DNA from 4 places in the Weizmannia sp. FSL K6-3076 genome. Region 1 is predicted to be linked to each of the others. Evidence: riboswitches for the same ligand, from Rfam matches in the RefSeq annotation. Region 1 holds a riboswitch; each other region holds the start of a gene.

Region 1 (4,186 bases):
CTTGGTGCGCTGATTTTATTCGGTTTATTCCCCGGGACATCTTCCACGCTGTCCAACTATACCGCGCACGGCGGCTTTTTTCCGAACGGGCTTCACGGTACGTTCAATGCTTTTCTGATCGTTATGTTTTCATACGGCGGGGCGGAACTGATCGGCGTTACCGTTTCGGAAACAAAAGACAGCGAGAAAGTGTTGCCGCGTGTGATTAAACAGACCGTTATTCGTGTCATGCTTTTTTATATTTTGCCAATCCTGGTCATTTGTGGCATTGTCCCGTGGAATCAGGTTTCTTCCGTGGAAAGCCCGTTTGTACAGGTATTCAGCCGCACAGGGATCCCCGCTGCCGCCCATGTGATGAATTTTGTGCTCTTGACGGCCGTTCTTTCTGCCGCCAATTCCGGCATTTATGCCACTTCACGCACACTGTTTAACATGGCACAGTCCGGAGAAGCGCCGCACGCCTTTTTAAAAATTTCCCGGAAAGGCGTCCCGCTCATTAGTATTTTGCTGACCTCACTGTTTATTTTAGCCGGCGTGATTCTGGCCTATCTTACGCCGAATGAGGTCATCAGCTATTTGATGACCATCCCGGGATTTACCGTCGTCCTTGTTTGGATCGCCATCTGCGCAGCCGAACTGCGGCTCCGGAAGTCGTATGCAAAATTGCCTTCCTTCCGTGTAAAAGGGTATCCTTTCATGGTCTGGATTGCGCTGCTTGCACTGGCAGGCATTTTCCTGTCCTTTTTGCTGGGCGGCGGAAACCCGATTGGAACAAGCGTCTGCCTTGCTATTTTAATCGTGCTCGTCGTCCTGTCACTGAGAATCAAAGGAAAGGAATAGGCTCCAGCCGGCTGTGTTGATAAAACCGGTCTTTTGGGCAGGGAGAGGACAGAAATACAACTGCGCGATAAGCGAGCACAAACAAGCGGTGTTGATAAAACCGGTTCCCTTGGCGGTGAGAGGACAGACACGGTGTGCACGGCGTGTCAAACTGCCAGAATGGGCGGCACGCCAACCCGTTTGGACTCTTTTTCGTTTTGTGAAGCAAATGAAAGCGGCCATGATGCCCCGCCTGGTTCTGAACCTGCTTTAAAAAAACCAATCAGCGTAAAGAAAAAAAACTCCCGACAGAGCGTGATCTGATAGGGAGTTTTTTTCTTTATCCCTCCATTCGGATAAATCCGATAAAAAAACTTGAAATAATTATATTGACTTCCATTTATTTTCTGATAAAATTTTAAACAACAAATAACTTATCAAGAGCGACGGAGGGATCTGGCCCGATGAAGTCCGGCAACCTGCAGCGAGCAGCAAGGTGCCAATTCCAGCAAAATGGGTACCATTTTGAAAGATAAGCGCTTATCCTTTACTCGCTGTCTTTCCGTAAAAATGGCGGAAAGTTTTTTATTTCTGCAAGGCCGGCCGTTTGAACCAGGATAGGCCCTGATGCGTATAATTCCTCTACATCAGGATGAATTAAATTTATGAATGAAGAAAGCGAGGAACTTGAACATGCAAAAATTAATTATCTTAGCACTTGTCGGCCTTGCCGCGCAATTGGTGGATGGATCTCTTGGAATGGGTTACGGGGTGACTTCAACCTCACTTTTGCTAGCTTTCGGGATTGCGCCGGCTGTCGCGTCAGCTTCTGTGCATTTGGCGGAAGTTTTTACAACGGCGGCTTCCGGAGTTTCACATATGAAATTTGGGAATGTCGATAAAGGGATCATTTGGAAACTGGTTGTACCTGGAGCTGTCGGCGCCTTTCTCGGGGCAACCGTGCTTAGCCATCTTCCTGCAAGCACATTAAAACCGTACATTTCTATTTTTCTGATCGCCCTTGGCCTCTATATTCTTACCCGGTTTCTGTTCAATACGCGCGGGGCGTCGAAAGTCAAAAAGCAAACCAGGTCAAACATATTTTTTATCCCACTTGGCTTTGTCGCAGGATTTTTTGATGCAACGGGGGGCGGTGGCTGGGGCCCTATCGCCACACCGGCTTTGCTGTCCAGAAATGACATCGAACCGCGGAAAGTGATCGGCTCGGTGGATACTAGTGAATTTGCTGTATCCTTGGCATCAAGCATCGGTTTCCTCTTATCCCTCGGCGCTATGCAAATTAACTGGATTTGGACGATCGCCCTCATGCTTGGCGGCCTGATCGCCGCGCCGATTGCAGCCTATCTGGTTAAAATTTTACCGGCTCATTTGCTGGCTGTCATTGTCAGCGGCATGATTGTGTTCAGCAACGTGCAAACTTTATTAAAAATGGCGGGCGCCGGTAGCGGCTGGTACGGCGTTACCTATACAGCCATTGCGGCAATATGGGCCATCCTCATTTTCTATACAATCAGAAGACACAAACGGGCAGTTGCCAGCGCCAGCGTAAGCGTCACAGAATAAGGAATGTTTTCGGGCAAGGGATCCATTGCCCGGATTGTTTTTACCTAAACAAATTTTGGCAAAGAATGAACATAGACGCTTCTATTTGAAGGAACAGTGCCTTTTTTGCTCGCTTCCTTAATGTAGAGGCGCTCTATGTTAAGAAACAACGTCTTTTTACCGCGCTTCCTTTACGTAGACGACCTCTATGTTAAGAAACAACATCTTTTTACCGAACTTTCTTAACGTAGACGGCCTCTATGTTAAGGAACAATATAATTTTTTCTCGCTTCCTTAATGTAGACATGCTCTATGTTAAGGAACAATGTCTTTTTACCTCGCTTCCTTAATGTAGACGCACTCTATGTTAAGAAACAACGTCTTTTTCGCTCGCTTCCTTTACGTAGACGGGCTCTATGTTAAGGAACAACGCCTTTTGACCTCGCTTCCTCAACATAGACGGCCTCTATGTTAAGGAACAACGTCTTTTTTGCTCGCTTTCTTAACGTAGACGGGCTCTATGTTAAGAAACAACACTTTTTTTGCTCGCTTCCTTAATGTAGACGTGCACTATGTTAAGGAACAATGTCTTTTTACCTCGCTTCCTTTACGTAGACAGCCTCTATGTTAAGAAACAACACCTTTTTTGCTCGCTTTCTTCACGTAGACGTACTCTATGTTAAGGAACAACGCAATTTTCGCTCGCTTCCTTAACGTAGCCGACCTCTATGTTAAGAAACAAAGCTATTTTCGCTCGCTTTCTTAACGTAGACGGGCTCTATGTTAAGGAACAACGACTTTTGACCTCGCTTCCTTAACGTAGACGGCCTCTATGTTAAGGAACAGCACCTTTTTCGCTCGCTTCCTTAACGTAGACGGCCTCTATGTTAAGGAACAAGGCAATTTTTGTTCGCTTCCTCAACATAGACGGCCTCTATGTTAAGAAACAACGACTTTTTTGCTCGCTTCCTTAACATAACCGGCCATGCCGCTACCATACAGCACCAGCAAAAAATGAAAAACCATCATAGCACACCTAAGTGAAGGCAGCCGCAAACTTCTTTTATTAACAAGTTCATACGAGAAGCGTTCTGCATGAAGACCGACCAAGAACTTTTTGCAAATCAAAAAACATGGCTTAACCCGCGCCCCGTCCGGTTTGCAACCCCTGTTTATGCCGCTGTCCGCCATGCCCGCTATCCCTCCCCCATCGGCGAAGTGTTTTATGTTTAAAATGTAAAACCTGTTTTGCTATAATTATATTTACTGGTATTTTCCATTTTTTGAACGGAAAGAACGGTGTGTCTATGAAAACATTGATTTCGTCGCTGCAATGGATGGCATTTATGATCGCCGGGTCGATCGCGGCCCCGATTGCCATTGCGGATGCTTTCCATTTCAGTGCAGGTGAGACTGCCCTGTTTGTGCAGCGGACGCTTTTTGTACTCGGGATCGGCGGCCTTTTGCAAGGAATTTTCGGCCACAGAATGCCCATCAATGAAGGGCCGGCCGGGTTGTGGTGGAGCGTGTTTGCCATTTATGCAGGGCTTGTCGGCAGCTTGTACAGTTCAAGCACTGAATCTCTGCAATATTTGGCAGGCGCACTGATTGTAACCGGCATCTTTTTCTTCCTGCTCGCTTTTACCGGACTTGTGGACCAATTAAATAAACTGTTTACGCCGGTAGTGACATTTATTTATTTGCTGTTGTTGGTGCTGCAGTTGAGCGGCTCTTTTATGAAAGGGATGCTCGGCATTACGGGTGCCCATCAGGAAGTCCGGCCGCTTGTTGCCGTTTTGAGCCT
Region 2 (4,186 bases), 2.0 Mb from region 1:
GCATTAATCAAAAAGCTGGAAAAACAAAAAGACAGCCTTAAAGAAGAGAAAATGTCGCTGAGTGAACAAAAGAGCATCCTGGCTGACCAAAAAGCTTCCATTGAAAAAGCCATTGCGTTTGCGAAAAAGCAAGCGGAGGAAGAAAGAAAGGCTGCAGCAAAAGCAGATGCAGCAGCAAAGGCACAAACGAATGCAGGATCAACAGGATCAGCAGGATCAAACGCAGGGACAACCCGCTCTGCATCGGTCAAGTCAAGTTCCGGGAGCCATTCCGGCGGATCCCTTCCGCAAGTATCTTCCGGGTCCTTTACGCGACCGGCATCCGGATATATTTCATCTGAATTCGGCGGGCGTTCCGGCGGGTTCCATCCGGGCATTGACATTGCCAACAGCATCGGGACACCGGTTGTCGCTGCAGCCGACGGTGTCGTGTTCAGGGCGTACCACTCTTCTTCATACGGGAATTGCGTCATGATCACCCACTATATTAACGGGAAGTTGTACACAACCGTTTATGCCCATTTGAGCTCGTACAGCGTCAGCACCGGGCAGCACGTCAGCAAAGGGCAGCAGATCGGAGCAATGGGAAATACCGGGGAATCAACAGGACCGCATCTTCACTTTGAAATTTATAACGGCCGCTGGACACCACCGCCACATACCGGTGCCCAAAACCCGAGAAACTATGTTAACTTTTAATAAGGACGAAAAAAAGAACCGTATCCATTGGTGCGGTTCTTTTTGCATGCAATGGCAGGGAAAGTGCTGTACGATAGGTAAGGCGCAAATATTATGGTATGATACAATTGTTATTTTTGCTGCGCAAACATATCCTATATCAATTCCAAAACACTTCACCGTGTTCCCGGATACCGGCCGGGAACAAACCTCAAGCAGGAACAAAGGGTGTACGAAAAGGAGAACGCAATGATTATAACGGTACTACTGGTTATCTTGTTTCTTTTGAATTTTATTCTGGCGGGAACCGTTATTTTCCTGGAACGGCGAGATGTCGGCGCAACTTGGGCATGGCTTTTGGTGCTATTATTCCTGCCGATTGCCGGCTTTATCCTGTATTTGGTATTCGGGCAAAATTTAAGCCGCCGGAAAATTTTTGACTGGAAGGTACAGGAGAAGATCGGCATTAAAGAAATTTCCCAGCAGCAAATTGAACTGCTGCGCGAAAACCGGTTTCCGTTTCATGATGAGCGGACAATCCAGTACAAGGATCTCGTTTATATGCTGCTGATGAATGACGGGGCAATCCTTTCCCAGGACAATCACGTCGATATATTTACAGACGGCAGGAAAAAATTCGAGGCTTTATTTGAAGACATCCGGAATGCAAAAGACAGTATTCATCTTGTATATTATATTTTCCGGAATGACCGCCTCGGCCATGAATTGATTGAACTGCTGTCGCAAAAAGCAAGAGAAGGCGTAAAGGTGCGGCTGCTTTATGATGATATGGGGTCGCGGATGCTGTTCCGCCGCAAATTTTTCCGGCCGCTTGTTGTTGCTGGTGGGGAAGTGGCGTCCTTTTTTCCTGCCCGGATCCCGCTCGTCAATTTGCGCGTCAATTTCAGGAATCACCGGAAATTGGCGATTATTGATGGGCAGATCGGATATATCGGCGGTTTTAATGTCGGGGATGAGTATCTTGGCCTGAATAAGAAATTCGGTTACTGGCGGGATACGCATCTACGGATTGTAGGGAGTGCTGTTTATGCCATGCAGACCCGCTTTATTTTGGACTGGAATCAGGCGTCACCGCATGATGTAAGAGATGAAGAACGTTATTTCCCGGTCATCCCATCGCAGGGTGAAACCGATATCCAAATCGTCTCAAGCGGCCCCGATTCTGAATGGGAGCAGATTAAAAACAGCTATATTAAAATGATCAATTCCGCCAAAAAATATATTTATTTGCAAACACCGTATTTTATTCCGGATGACAGCCTCCTGAATGCGCTGACGCTTGCCGCCTTATCCGGAGTGGATGTTCGGATTATGATTCCAAATAAACCGGATCATATGTTTGTCTATTGGGCGACGCTTTCCAACATCGGCCAGCTGTTAAAAACGGGCGTCAAAGTGTACATTTATCAAAAAGGGTTCATCCATGCGAAAATGATTGTCGTAGACGGGAAAATTGCTTCCGTTGGGACGGCCAATATCGATGTGCGCAGTTTCCGTCTCAATTTTGAAGTGAACGCCGTGCTGTACGACCGTGAGCTTTCCGGCACACTTGCCGGCGTTTTCCGGGACGATATGGCCGAATCAACCGAATTAACGCTCCATGATTACCAGAACCGGCCGCTTTATGTGCGGTTTAAAGAGTCCATTTCCCGGCTATTGTCGCCAATATTGTAGAAGAAAAAGAAAATTTTTTCAAAAAAAGGTTGACGGTTTGCCATTGTTCTTCTATAATCTTAAACAATAAGTCATTCAAAATTGAATTATGAAAAGAAACTCTTATCGAGAGCGGCGGAGGGACTAGGCCCTGCGAAGCCCGGCAACCTTCAGGCATTTGCCTGAAAAGGTGCTAATTCCTACAGACATGCGTCTGAAAGATAAGGGAGGAACTTACATACATTGTAACCCTCTTCCCTTACGAAGAGGGTTTTTTCATTTCCTCTTCCATCTTTCACGAAAAAATTTTAAAAAATCAGGAGGCTTTAAAATGACACAACCATCATTCCAACCGGAAACTTTATTGTTGCACGGCGGCCAGGAACCGGACCCGGCGACAGGATCGCGCGCCGTACCGGTATACCGGACGACTTCTTACGTTTTTCCGGATACAGAACATGCGGAGGGCGTCTTCAATTTATCAAAAGAAGGTTTCATTTATTCCCGTCTCGGCAATCCGACTGTGGATGTTTTTGAAAAACGTGTTGCTGCACTGGAAGGCGGAACAGCGGCTGTCGGTTTATCATCCGGCGCATCGGCCATTGCCTTTTCCATTTTGAACATCGTGCGTGCGGGTGATGACATCGTATCCGCCAGCAATCTTTACGGCGGCACCTATAATTTGTTTGCTGTGACATTGCCGAAATACGGCATTAACGTCAAGTTTGTGGACGGGTCCGACCCTGAAGCGTTCCGCCAGGCGATCACCCCGAAAACAAAAGCATTGTACGCGGAAATTATCGGCAACCCAAGCCTGCAGGTGCTCGACGTGGAAAAAGTGGCGGAAGTGGCCCATGAAAACGGTATTCCTTTGATTGTCGACAACACGTTTGCTTCTCCGTATGGTGCGAATCCGATCAAATGGGGCGCGGACGTGGTTGTCCATTCGGCGACAAAATGGATCGGCGGGCACGGAACGGCGATCGGCGGTGTTGCCGTTGACGGCGGGTGTTTTGACTGGAACACAGACAAATTCCCGGACTTTAGCGAACCGGATCCGAGCTATCACGGCTTGCGCTACGGCGTCGACACGGCACAGGCTGCGTTCGCCACAAAACTTCGCGTTCAGCTTTTGCGCGACTTCGGGCCTGCTTTAAGCCCGGACAACGCCTTTTTATTCCTGCAAGGGCTTGAAACGCTGCATCTGCGTGTGGAAAGGCATAACGAAAATGCATTGAAAGTCGCGGAATTTCTGAAAAACCATCCAGATGTTGCTTGGGTCAATTACCCGGGCCTTGAAGACCATCCGTCCCATGAGCTGGCGCAAAAATATTTGAACGGCGGTTACGGCTCCATTGTCAACTTTGGTGTGAAAGGCGGCCGGGAAACAGGAAGACGCGTGATCGACAATATTAAGCTGTGGTCGCATGTAGCGAATGTCGGCGACGCGAAATCGCTGATCATCCACCCGGCAACGACTACGCATTCGCAGCTGAGCGATGAAGAACTGGAAAAATCAGGGGTCACAGGCGATTTGATCCGCCTGTCCGTCGGGCTTGAAGCCGTCGAAGATTTGACAGCCGACCTCGATCAGGCCATTACAAAAGCAACAGCCGTTACAGCCCGGTAAAAGCGGGGAGCGGGTCCGGCAGATTCGTGCGAAGGCCGCCATGCGAATGCCAACAGGCGATCCGGAAAACTTATACGATGTTCTGGGCTGATCCCATTGAACAATGTTGCGGCCCGGACGGTCTGCATACCTGATCCAGATCGGGAGCTTCTGGATACCGGCTGCACCGAATACTGTCGGACCGCTTGACCGTTTTAAATGAAC
Region 3 (4,186 bases), 2.3 Mb from region 1:
CATCGCTGTGCCCTGCTAAAAATTTCGTCGCGCTGTGCAGCACGATATCCGCCCCGAGTTCAAGCGGGCGCTGCAGGGCAGGCGTTAAAAAGGTGTTGTCGACAAAGGTGAGCGCCCCGGTTTCCTTTGCCAGTTCACTCACCGCACGGATATCCGTCACTTTTAAAAGCGGGTTTGAAGGGGTTTCCACATAAAAAGCCTTCGTGTTCGGGCGGACGGCCTGCCGCACTTCTTCAAGGTTGGTCATATCTACAAATGTATGTTCAATACCAAGCCGGGTCAGGACTTCTGTCACCATCCGGAACGTGCCGCCATACACATCTTCGGTGATGACAACATGGTCGCCCGCCGACAAAAGCAGAAACGCGGTTGAAATCGCCGCCATCCCGGAAGCAAACGCGAAACCTTTGACACCGCCTTCGAGTTCGGCGATGACATCCTCGAGCGCTTCCCTCGTTGGATTGAGCGAGCGGCTGTAATCGTATTTACCGAACTGGTCAATGTCCGCCTGGTGGTATGTCGAAGCATGCTGGATCGGTACACTCACAGCACCGGTCGCCGGGTCTATTTTATGGCTGTTATGTAAAAGCCTCGTTTGAAAAGAATAATCTTCATTTGTCATCGTGTTTGCACCCCTTCGTGAATGTTGGCAAAAGCTTTTTCAATATCTGCAAGCAAATCGCGTTCATTTTCAATTCCGACTGAAAAGCGCAAAAGGCAATTGTCTACGCCTGAAGCAATCCGTTTTTCTTCCGGAATGTCGGCATGCGTCTGTGTAGCCGGGTAAGTGATAAAACTTTCCGTCCCACCGAGGCTTTCGGCAAATGTAATCAAAGACAGGCCGCGTAAAAACGGGTCGACCCATGATTCTTCTTTTACACGGAAAGAAAGCATCCCGCCGCGGCCCGGATACAGCACATCTTTTACATCCGGATGCGCGCTTAAAAATGCCGCCACAGCTTTTGCATTTTTTTCGTGTTTTTCCATCCTAAGCGCCAGCGTTTTCATGCCGCGCATCAGAAGCCACGAATCAAACGGACTGAGGGTGGCGCCGGCACCGTTATGGTACAGAAAAAGCTGCTCGCAAAGTTCAGCACCCTTTGCCACGATCAGACCGGCCAGCACGTCGTTATGCCCGCCAAGATATTTCGTCGCGCTATGGACTACAATATCAGCGCCTTCTTTAATCGGCTGCTGCAAAAGCGGGGTGTAAAAAGTATTGTCTACAATCAGCAGGATTCCGTGCCTTTTCGCAATTTCAGCCACTGCGCCGATATCCGTCTGCTGCATGAGGGGGTTTGTCGGCGTTTCGAGGAAAATGGCTTTCGTTTTCGGGGTGATTTCTTGTTCAATATTTTCCGGGTTGCACGTATTCACGTACTTACAACAAAGCCCCCATTTTTTATATCCCTGCTCCAGCAGGCGGTAGGTGCCGCCATATAAATCATCACTCACAATCCACTCATCGCCGGCCTGGAACAAAGATAAAACAGTGAAAATCGCAGCCATGCCGGAACTGCACGCAAACCCGCGGTCCCCGCCCTCCAGATCCGCAATCGCTTCTTCAAGCAACTGGCGCGTCGGGTTGCCGGTACGGGAATAATCGAAACCGGTTGACTGCCCAATGCCTTCGTGGCGGTAAGCGGTAGAAAAATAAACAGGCGGGTTCACCGCACCTGTCACGCGGTCACTGCGGTTTCCGATTTGTGCAAGTTTTGTTTCTGTATGATACATGATGGACACTCCCTCACTTAAAATCAAAAAGCCTTCTCCAATAAGAAGAAGGCCATTCCTTTCGTGCATGAACCATCTTCTTATCTTTCAAGTTATGATCCCATAACTTGCAGGACTTAGCACCTTTTCAACGCGTAAAAGCATTGAAGGTTGCTGAGGCTTCATCGGGCCATTCCCTCAACCTCTCTTGATAAGAAAACACCAATATGAAATTTGCCATCAACGCCGCAAAAGAAATTACACAACGAACCTAAAAATTGCTTACGTTCAATTTATCCCTTTTTTTCGGATTCGTCAAGCTTTTTTTAAATTTTGTTTTTCTTATGGATAATCCATATGGTGAGAAAATAAAACAGCAAAGATGAAAGGAGAAGCGTAATGACTCCGTCTGTAGTATTGATATACTCATTCCTGAATTTTGCTGCACTTTCTCCATTCACTATATTCGGCACATCCACAAATGTAAAAGGGATGATATGCATAACAGCATACAACTTTGTCTTAAATCCGCTCATCATTTCCTCAAAACAAAAACAAGCCACCAAAACGAGCATCAGAAGCAATTGATTTCGAATAAAGGTATTTAAAAACTGCGTGAAAACAGAAATAAATAATAGAAGACATAGGATTAGTAAAAGCGATCTGCCCAAAAACCGGGCAATTGAAATCCACAATACTTCTGTCCCGTTTAAATTGATCGCCACAGGGTACTTCCAACTCCCCAAATGGCTTATGATGCTACCAATAATGAGCGCAACAACCAGGATAACAATCGTGATGGCAAGGCTGTAAACAAATGAAGTGAAGATTCTCGCATCCAATATTTTCTTGAGCTTCACTGGCAAAACATTTACAAAATGATTAATACCGCCTTGTTTGTCTCTTGTTGAAATATCACCAATTAAAACTGCAATGAGAAGAGGCATTAAGAACGGGAATACGTAAAAAAGAATACGATATGTAAAGTTAATACCCGGGGTTTCGAACGACTCTATTACCGGATGAATATTTTGTTTAAGCAGAATGGTATTGAGCTGTATTGCTTTTTCTGTCTGCGGAACAATTTTTTTATTACCAAAAACAATTGTTCCGGCATTAATCCCAGCAATTAATTTTTTATCTAAAGCGATCTGCAATTTCAGTTCTTGCTTCCAATCCCCTGCTTCATGAGCTTGTATTTGTTCTGTACGAAGGCGTAACTCCTCCTGCAAACCCGCAAGTGCTTTCTTCTTTGCTTCACTCTTATTTGGATTTGATTCCATGTGTGAAATGGCATTTTCCAGTGAGGATTTGTTATCCTGATATTCATTGAGCGGGTCCATTCTCTTTGCTCCCACGAAAGTAATTGCAAACAAAATGAAAACAATCAAAATAGCAGCAATAAAAACAGTCAAATTTTTTTTATTTCTAATGAATCGCAATGTCTCTAATTTGATTAGCCCCATTTATCTTCACCTTCGTATATTTCCTCATAAATTAGTTGGCTGCCTTTTTGCCCTATGAAAAATGATTTAAATTTCATGTCTTGTTCGAATGCCTGATTTACCACAAAGGAGCTTTTACTCGAATCTATCTCCGCCCATACTTCATTGGCTGTGGCATTTTTAATTTCTTCATCTTTAAATAGGGAAAGAACTTTATCCGCATCATTCCCATTCTCTAACTTAATGATGATGTATTTATTAAAGTCCGGATTATTTTTTCTGCTTTCGTAAACCATTCTTCCTTGCTTTAAAAAGATGACACGATCACATAATTCATCAACATTGTTCAGAATATGGGAAGAAAAAAATACAATTTTATTTTCATCTCTAAGTTGCTTAATGGATTTGCTTATCAGTTTAATATTGGATGGGTCCAGCCCATTCATCGGCTCGTCCATCAATAGCAAATCACAAGAACTGATCAAGCACATCCCAAATAGCAGCCTTTGCTGCATGCCAAGCGAATATTTTGAAACCCTTTTGTCGATATAGGAACCCATGCTTAATTTTTCAATAACAGCGCCACATTCTTGTTTGCTCTCCCATAATCTTTGTACAAGTTTTAAATGCTCTCTCCCTGTTAAATTTGGATACAATACTGTATGGTCTTGCAAAAAAAATATTTTTTTAAGGATTTTTTCCCGATGCATTTTATAATTCATGCCGTAAATACTAATTTCGCCTTTTGAAGCAGGAATCAGGTTGGATATCGCATTTAAAAGCGTCGTCTTGCCGGATCCATTTGGAGCAACCAGGCCAATAATCTCCCCTGGTTCAGCAGAAAAACTTATATCTTCCAAAATTTTTGACTTCTCTATCTCTACTGACACATTGTTTACCCTTAACAAAACAATCCCTCCCCCGTTAATTCACAAGATCTTATCACCTATTTTAATAGGCCGCAGCGCCATTGTCACCGAAATTTTTGCGTGGTGTCACCGAAAAAACAAACTGCTGCTGCACATATT
Region 4 (4,186 bases), 2.5 Mb from region 1:
TGGCGATGCCGGTGCCACTTTTGATTGAGTTTAAAGTGCATGCATCTCGCCGGGGCTGACGCCGGTCAAGGTTTCGTTTTGTCTTCTTGAGCTCTTTTCTTAATCTTGCAATTGGACAGTGCTATCAAAGTTTCACTTCAATGAATCCGCCTGTACTCTTTTCGTTGCAGTCTCAGACAATGCCTGCGCCTCGCACTGCTGTTTTTTCGTGGATGTAGCGCGTGCATTCCACTGTGAGTTCATAGCGTTCGAGCGGCGTAATCAGGTAAATGCCGTTGAAATAGGCGAGGGCCGCATCGATCAAGTTACGGCTGATCGCAAGGCTTTCTTCACGCGCTTTTGCAGGGTCGCCATTTGTTTTTTCCATCGCCGCCAAAATTTCATCCGTCAGTTTGATGCCCGGCACTTCATTGTGCAGAAAGACCGCGTTCCGGTAGCTGGTAAGCGGCATAATGCCAAGATAGATCGGCGCGTCCAAATGCTTCGTTGCTTCATGGATTTGCTCGATTTTTTCCGTGCTGAACACAGGCTGGGTGATAAAATAATCGGCACCGTGGCGGATTTTGCGCTCCAACCTCCCGACCGTTTTATCAAGATTGCGGACGTTCGGGTTAAATGCAGCCGCGACGGAAAAATTCGTTTTCCTGTGAAGCGATTTGCCGGAATGGGAGATGCCATCATTGAATTGCTTGATCATTGCGATCAGTTCCATGGATGACAAATCGTATACGCTCGTCGCTCCCGGGAAGTCGCCGATTTTTGTCGGATCCCCCGTGATGGCAAGCACCTGGTCAATCCCGAGCGCAGCAAGGCCCATTAAGTGCGACTGCAGCCCGATCAAATTACGATCACGGCATGTAATATGAACAAGCGGCCGGATGCCATGTTTCTCTTTTAAAATTGAAGCAATCGCTGTGTTGCTGATGCGCGGGCTTGCAAGCGAGTTGTCGGCCATTGTCAAGGCATCGATGCCGGCGTCGTGCAGCGCTTTTGCCCCTTCAAAAAAGCGAGTCGTGTTCAGCGTTTTCGGCGTATCCAATTCGACAATGACAGAGCGGCGCTTTTTTACGATTTCATGCAACGGTGGTTCGTGCTGCGCCGGGGCGGCTGCGATTTCAATTTTCGGTGGGCGGACCGTTTTTTCTGTGACAGGCAAAAGCCCCTGCACCCCGTCTGCGATTGCTTTGATGTGAGCTGGGGTCGTGCCGCAGCAGCCGCCGATCAGACGCACACCCTGTTCGACCAGTTTTTCGGCGCATGTTTTAAAATAATCGGCGTTATTTGTGAACGTGAACCGGCCTTCCTCGTAATCTAAAAGACTCGCATTCGGGTATGCGGACAAAAAGGCACGCTTCGGTATCGGGATTTCTTCGAACGCCTGGATCATGTGGTGCGGGCCGAGCCGGCAGTTCAGGCCGGTCACATCGGCGCCGCGGTTTTCAAGTTCCTTGAACGCGTCGCGGACCGGGGTTCCGTTTTGGAGCACGCCCGGTTCGATAAGCGAGAACTGGGCGATGACCGGGACATCCGCTTCTTTTTTCGCAATGTCAACGACCGTATACAGTTCTTCCGCGTCAAAATACGTTTCCAAAAGCAGGGCATCAACTCCTTCGTCCAGGAGGTGAAAAATCTGCTCGCGGAACGTACGCTTGATTTCGGCAAGTGTTGCTTCGGTTTTGCGCTGGCCGCGGATACCGCCGACTGTGCCGAGTATAAATGTGTCACGGTTTGCCGCCTCTTTTGCAATCCGGACGGCCGCTTTGTTGATGTCTTTTACTTTTTCATCCAGTCCATACTGTGCAAGCTTGATATAGTTGGCACTGTACGTGTTGGTCTGGATGACCGATGCGCCAGCTTCGATATAGGCGCGGTGGATCGCGTGGATGTCTTCCGGGTGGCTCAGATTGAATGACTCATAACATGTGTCGGCGCCGTATGCATACAGCAGCGTCCCCATTGCCCCGTCCGCAACAAGGATGCGGTTTTTTAACGTTTCGAGAAAGTCCAACTTTTTACACTCCCTTTGCATGATATGAAAAAAGCCTCCCGGAAAAGGAGGCAAGATGATAACATGGCTCCTTATCTTTTCAGGTATACCTGTTGGATTTAGCACCGTGCCGTATGGCTGGTTGCTGAGGTTTCATCGGGCCAAGTCCCTCCGCCTCTCTTGATAAGGCTATTTAATTGAACGTACTTAAAATTTTGACTTATTTATACTTTACACTTGTTCGGGTGACATGACAAGGGGGAAATTGAAATTCATATTGGATGCGGTTTCGCCCCTATTGTCTAATTGGCTTTCTTTTGTCTTTTTGAGCTCTCCAAAAGGACAATTTGCTCTTGGTCCGACTCTCTTTTGTCTTTTTGAGCTCTCCAAAAAGACAATTTGCTCCCGGTACGGCTTTCTTTTGTCTTTTTGAACTCTCCAAAAAGACAATTTGCTCCTGGTCCGGCTTTCTTTTGTCTTTTTGGGCCCTTCAAAAAGACAATTTGCTCTTGGTCCGGCTTTCTTTTGTCTTTTTGAGCCCTTCAAAAGGACAATTTGCTCTTGGTCCGGCTTTCTTTTGTCTTTTTGAGCTCTCCAAAAAGACAATTTGCTCCCGGTACGGCTCTCTTTTTTCTTTTTGAACCCTTCAAAAAGACAATTTGCTCTTGGTCCGGCTTTCTTTTGTCTTTTTGAGCCCTCCAAAAGGACAATTCGCCCCTGATCCGACTCTCTTTTGTCTTTTTGAGCTCTCCAAAAGGACAATTTGCTCCTGGTCCAGCTCTCTTTTGTCTTTTTGAGCTCTCCAAAAGGACAATTTGCTCCTGGTCCGGCTTTCTTTTGTCTTTTAGAGCTCTCCAAAAGGACAATTTGCTCCCGGTACGGCTCTCTTTTGTCTTTTTGAACCCTTCAAAAAGACAATTTGCTCCTAGTCCGGCTTTCTTTTGTCTTTTTGAACCCTCCAAAAGGACAATTTGCTCCCGGTACGGCTTTCTGTCTGCAACAAAAAAAAGAGCCGGAACCGGCCCCTGTTATTCATCCAAAAACTGTTTGATGGCTTCTATATTTTTTTCTTTGTCCACTTCGAGTGCGGCGCCGACGCCCGGATAGCTGACATTGGTATAGGTGCCGGCAACCGGTACGGTCATTGTTTTTACCTTGAGGTTGCCTCCGACGGCGTCTTTGGCGAGCGCAAGAATGTTCATTTTGCTCATATTGGTGGCAATATACGGCTGAATGGTTCCAAGCAGTTTCGGCGCTTTGGCGATACCGTTCACGCTGAAAACTTCAGATTGGAGCGCTTTAAGCACTTTTTGCTGGCGGGCAACCCGGCCAAAGTCGCCTTGCGCGTCATGTCTGAATCGTGCGTAGGCGAGCAATTGTTTCCCATGCATCAGCTGTTTTCCAGGATAAAGCGTCAAGCCGATGTTTTCCGACATTTTATGTTCCACGTTCATTTCAATGCCTTGAGGCGCCAGGGTATCGACAATTTTAACAAAACCTTGGAAATCGACAAGTGCATAATATTGCACATCAATGTCAAAATTGGTTTTGAGTGTTTGACGCAGCAATTCAACACCCTTTTTTTGATTCTTCAGATTGCCAAGATAGTAGGCTGTGTTAATTTTATAGTTTCTATACCCCGGAATTTCGGCATAAATGTCACGCATAATCGAAATGAGCTTCACCTGGTTATTCTTCGGGTCATATTGGGCAATCATGATGGTATCGGTTCTTGAATCTTCTTGCCCGCGCCGATCAATTCCGAGAAGGAGAATATTGGTGCGGCCATTTGCATCCTTTTTACCGTTAAATTCCAGATTGTCCATATTTAAGGCATCATTCGGGTCTGTCTGATGAACGCCAGCGTAGTATTGATAGGCTGTGTAACCCGCGCCGGCGACGATGAGCAGTAAAAAGAGCATAAGGAACACTCTGCGCCAGCGGACTCTTGACCGTTTTTTCTTTTTTTTCGCTACTCTTGACTCCATAGAATCCCTCGTTTTAGTAGTCTGTCTTCATTATTATTATCTAAAAGCGGCAATTTGTCACGAAGATTTTGATGAAATTTTGTTATTTTTGTCGAGATCATAATTTGTGGGGGATTTCACATAACTTTCATCCAAAGTTAAGGCGTTTTTTATTTTCCAGCGGTATATTGATGTTTGTCATCAGGTAAGAGCTTTTGTTGGTTCGTCTGCT

What was found. A riboswitch is a leader RNA that binds a small molecule or an ion and turns the genes downstream of it on or off. The one in region 1 is predicted to bind S-adenosylmethionine.
Region 2: another riboswitch for S-adenosylmethionine. It lies ahead of NSS95_RS03765 (O-acetylhomoserine aminocarboxypropyltransferase/cysteine synthase family protein); the one in region 1 lies ahead of NSS95_RS13630 (sulfite exporter TauE/SafE family protein).
Region 3: another riboswitch for S-adenosylmethionine. It lies ahead of NSS95_RS02735 (methionine biosynthesis PLP-dependent protein); the one in region 1 lies ahead of NSS95_RS13630 (sulfite exporter TauE/SafE family protein).
Region 4: another riboswitch for S-adenosylmethionine. It lies ahead of NSS95_RS01705 (bifunctional homocysteine S-methyltransferase/methylenetetrahydrofolate reductase); the one in region 1 lies ahead of NSS95_RS13630 (sulfite exporter TauE/SafE family protein).

Annotation. Positions count from the first base shown of each region.
Region 1 is NZ_JBBOWU010000001.1:2,858,220-2,862,405, forward strand. It holds gene NSS95_RS13625 (amino acid permease) at 1-840, shown strand, start outside; SAM riboswitch class I at 1,251-1,358, shown strand; gene NSS95_RS13630 (sulfite exporter TauE/SafE family protein) at 1,513-2,403, shown strand; gene NSS95_RS13635 (hypothetical protein) at 3,322-3,573, opposite strand; gene NSS95_RS13640 (purine/pyrimidine permease) at 3,690-4,186, shown strand, end outside.
Region 2 is NZ_JBBOWU010000001.1:854,148-858,333, forward strand. It holds gene NSS95_RS03755 (murein hydrolase activator EnvC family protein) at 1-699, shown strand, start outside; gene cls (cardiolipin synthase) at 928-2,373, shown strand; SAM riboswitch class I at 2,473-2,580, shown strand; gene NSS95_RS03765 (O-acetylhomoserine aminocarboxypropyltransferase/cysteine synthase family protein) at 2,684-3,982, shown strand.
Region 3 is NZ_JBBOWU010000001.1:598,268-602,453, reverse strand. It holds gene metC (cystathionine beta-lyase) at 1-622, opposite strand, end outside; gene NSS95_RS02735 (methionine biosynthesis PLP-dependent protein) at 619-1,734, opposite strand; SAM riboswitch class I at 1,812-1,931, opposite strand; gene NSS95_RS02730 (ABC transporter permease) at 2,040-3,179, opposite strand; gene NSS95_RS02725 (ABC transporter ATP-binding protein) at 3,170-4,066, opposite strand.
Region 4 is NZ_JBBOWU010000001.1:360,835-365,020, reverse strand. It holds gene NSS95_RS01705 (bifunctional homocysteine S-methyltransferase/methylenetetrahydrofolate reductase) at 173-2,008, opposite strand; SAM riboswitch class I at 2,077-2,177, opposite strand; gene NSS95_RS01700 (hypothetical protein) at 2,219-2,845, opposite strand; gene NSS95_RS01695 (LCP family protein) at 3,016-3,975, opposite strand.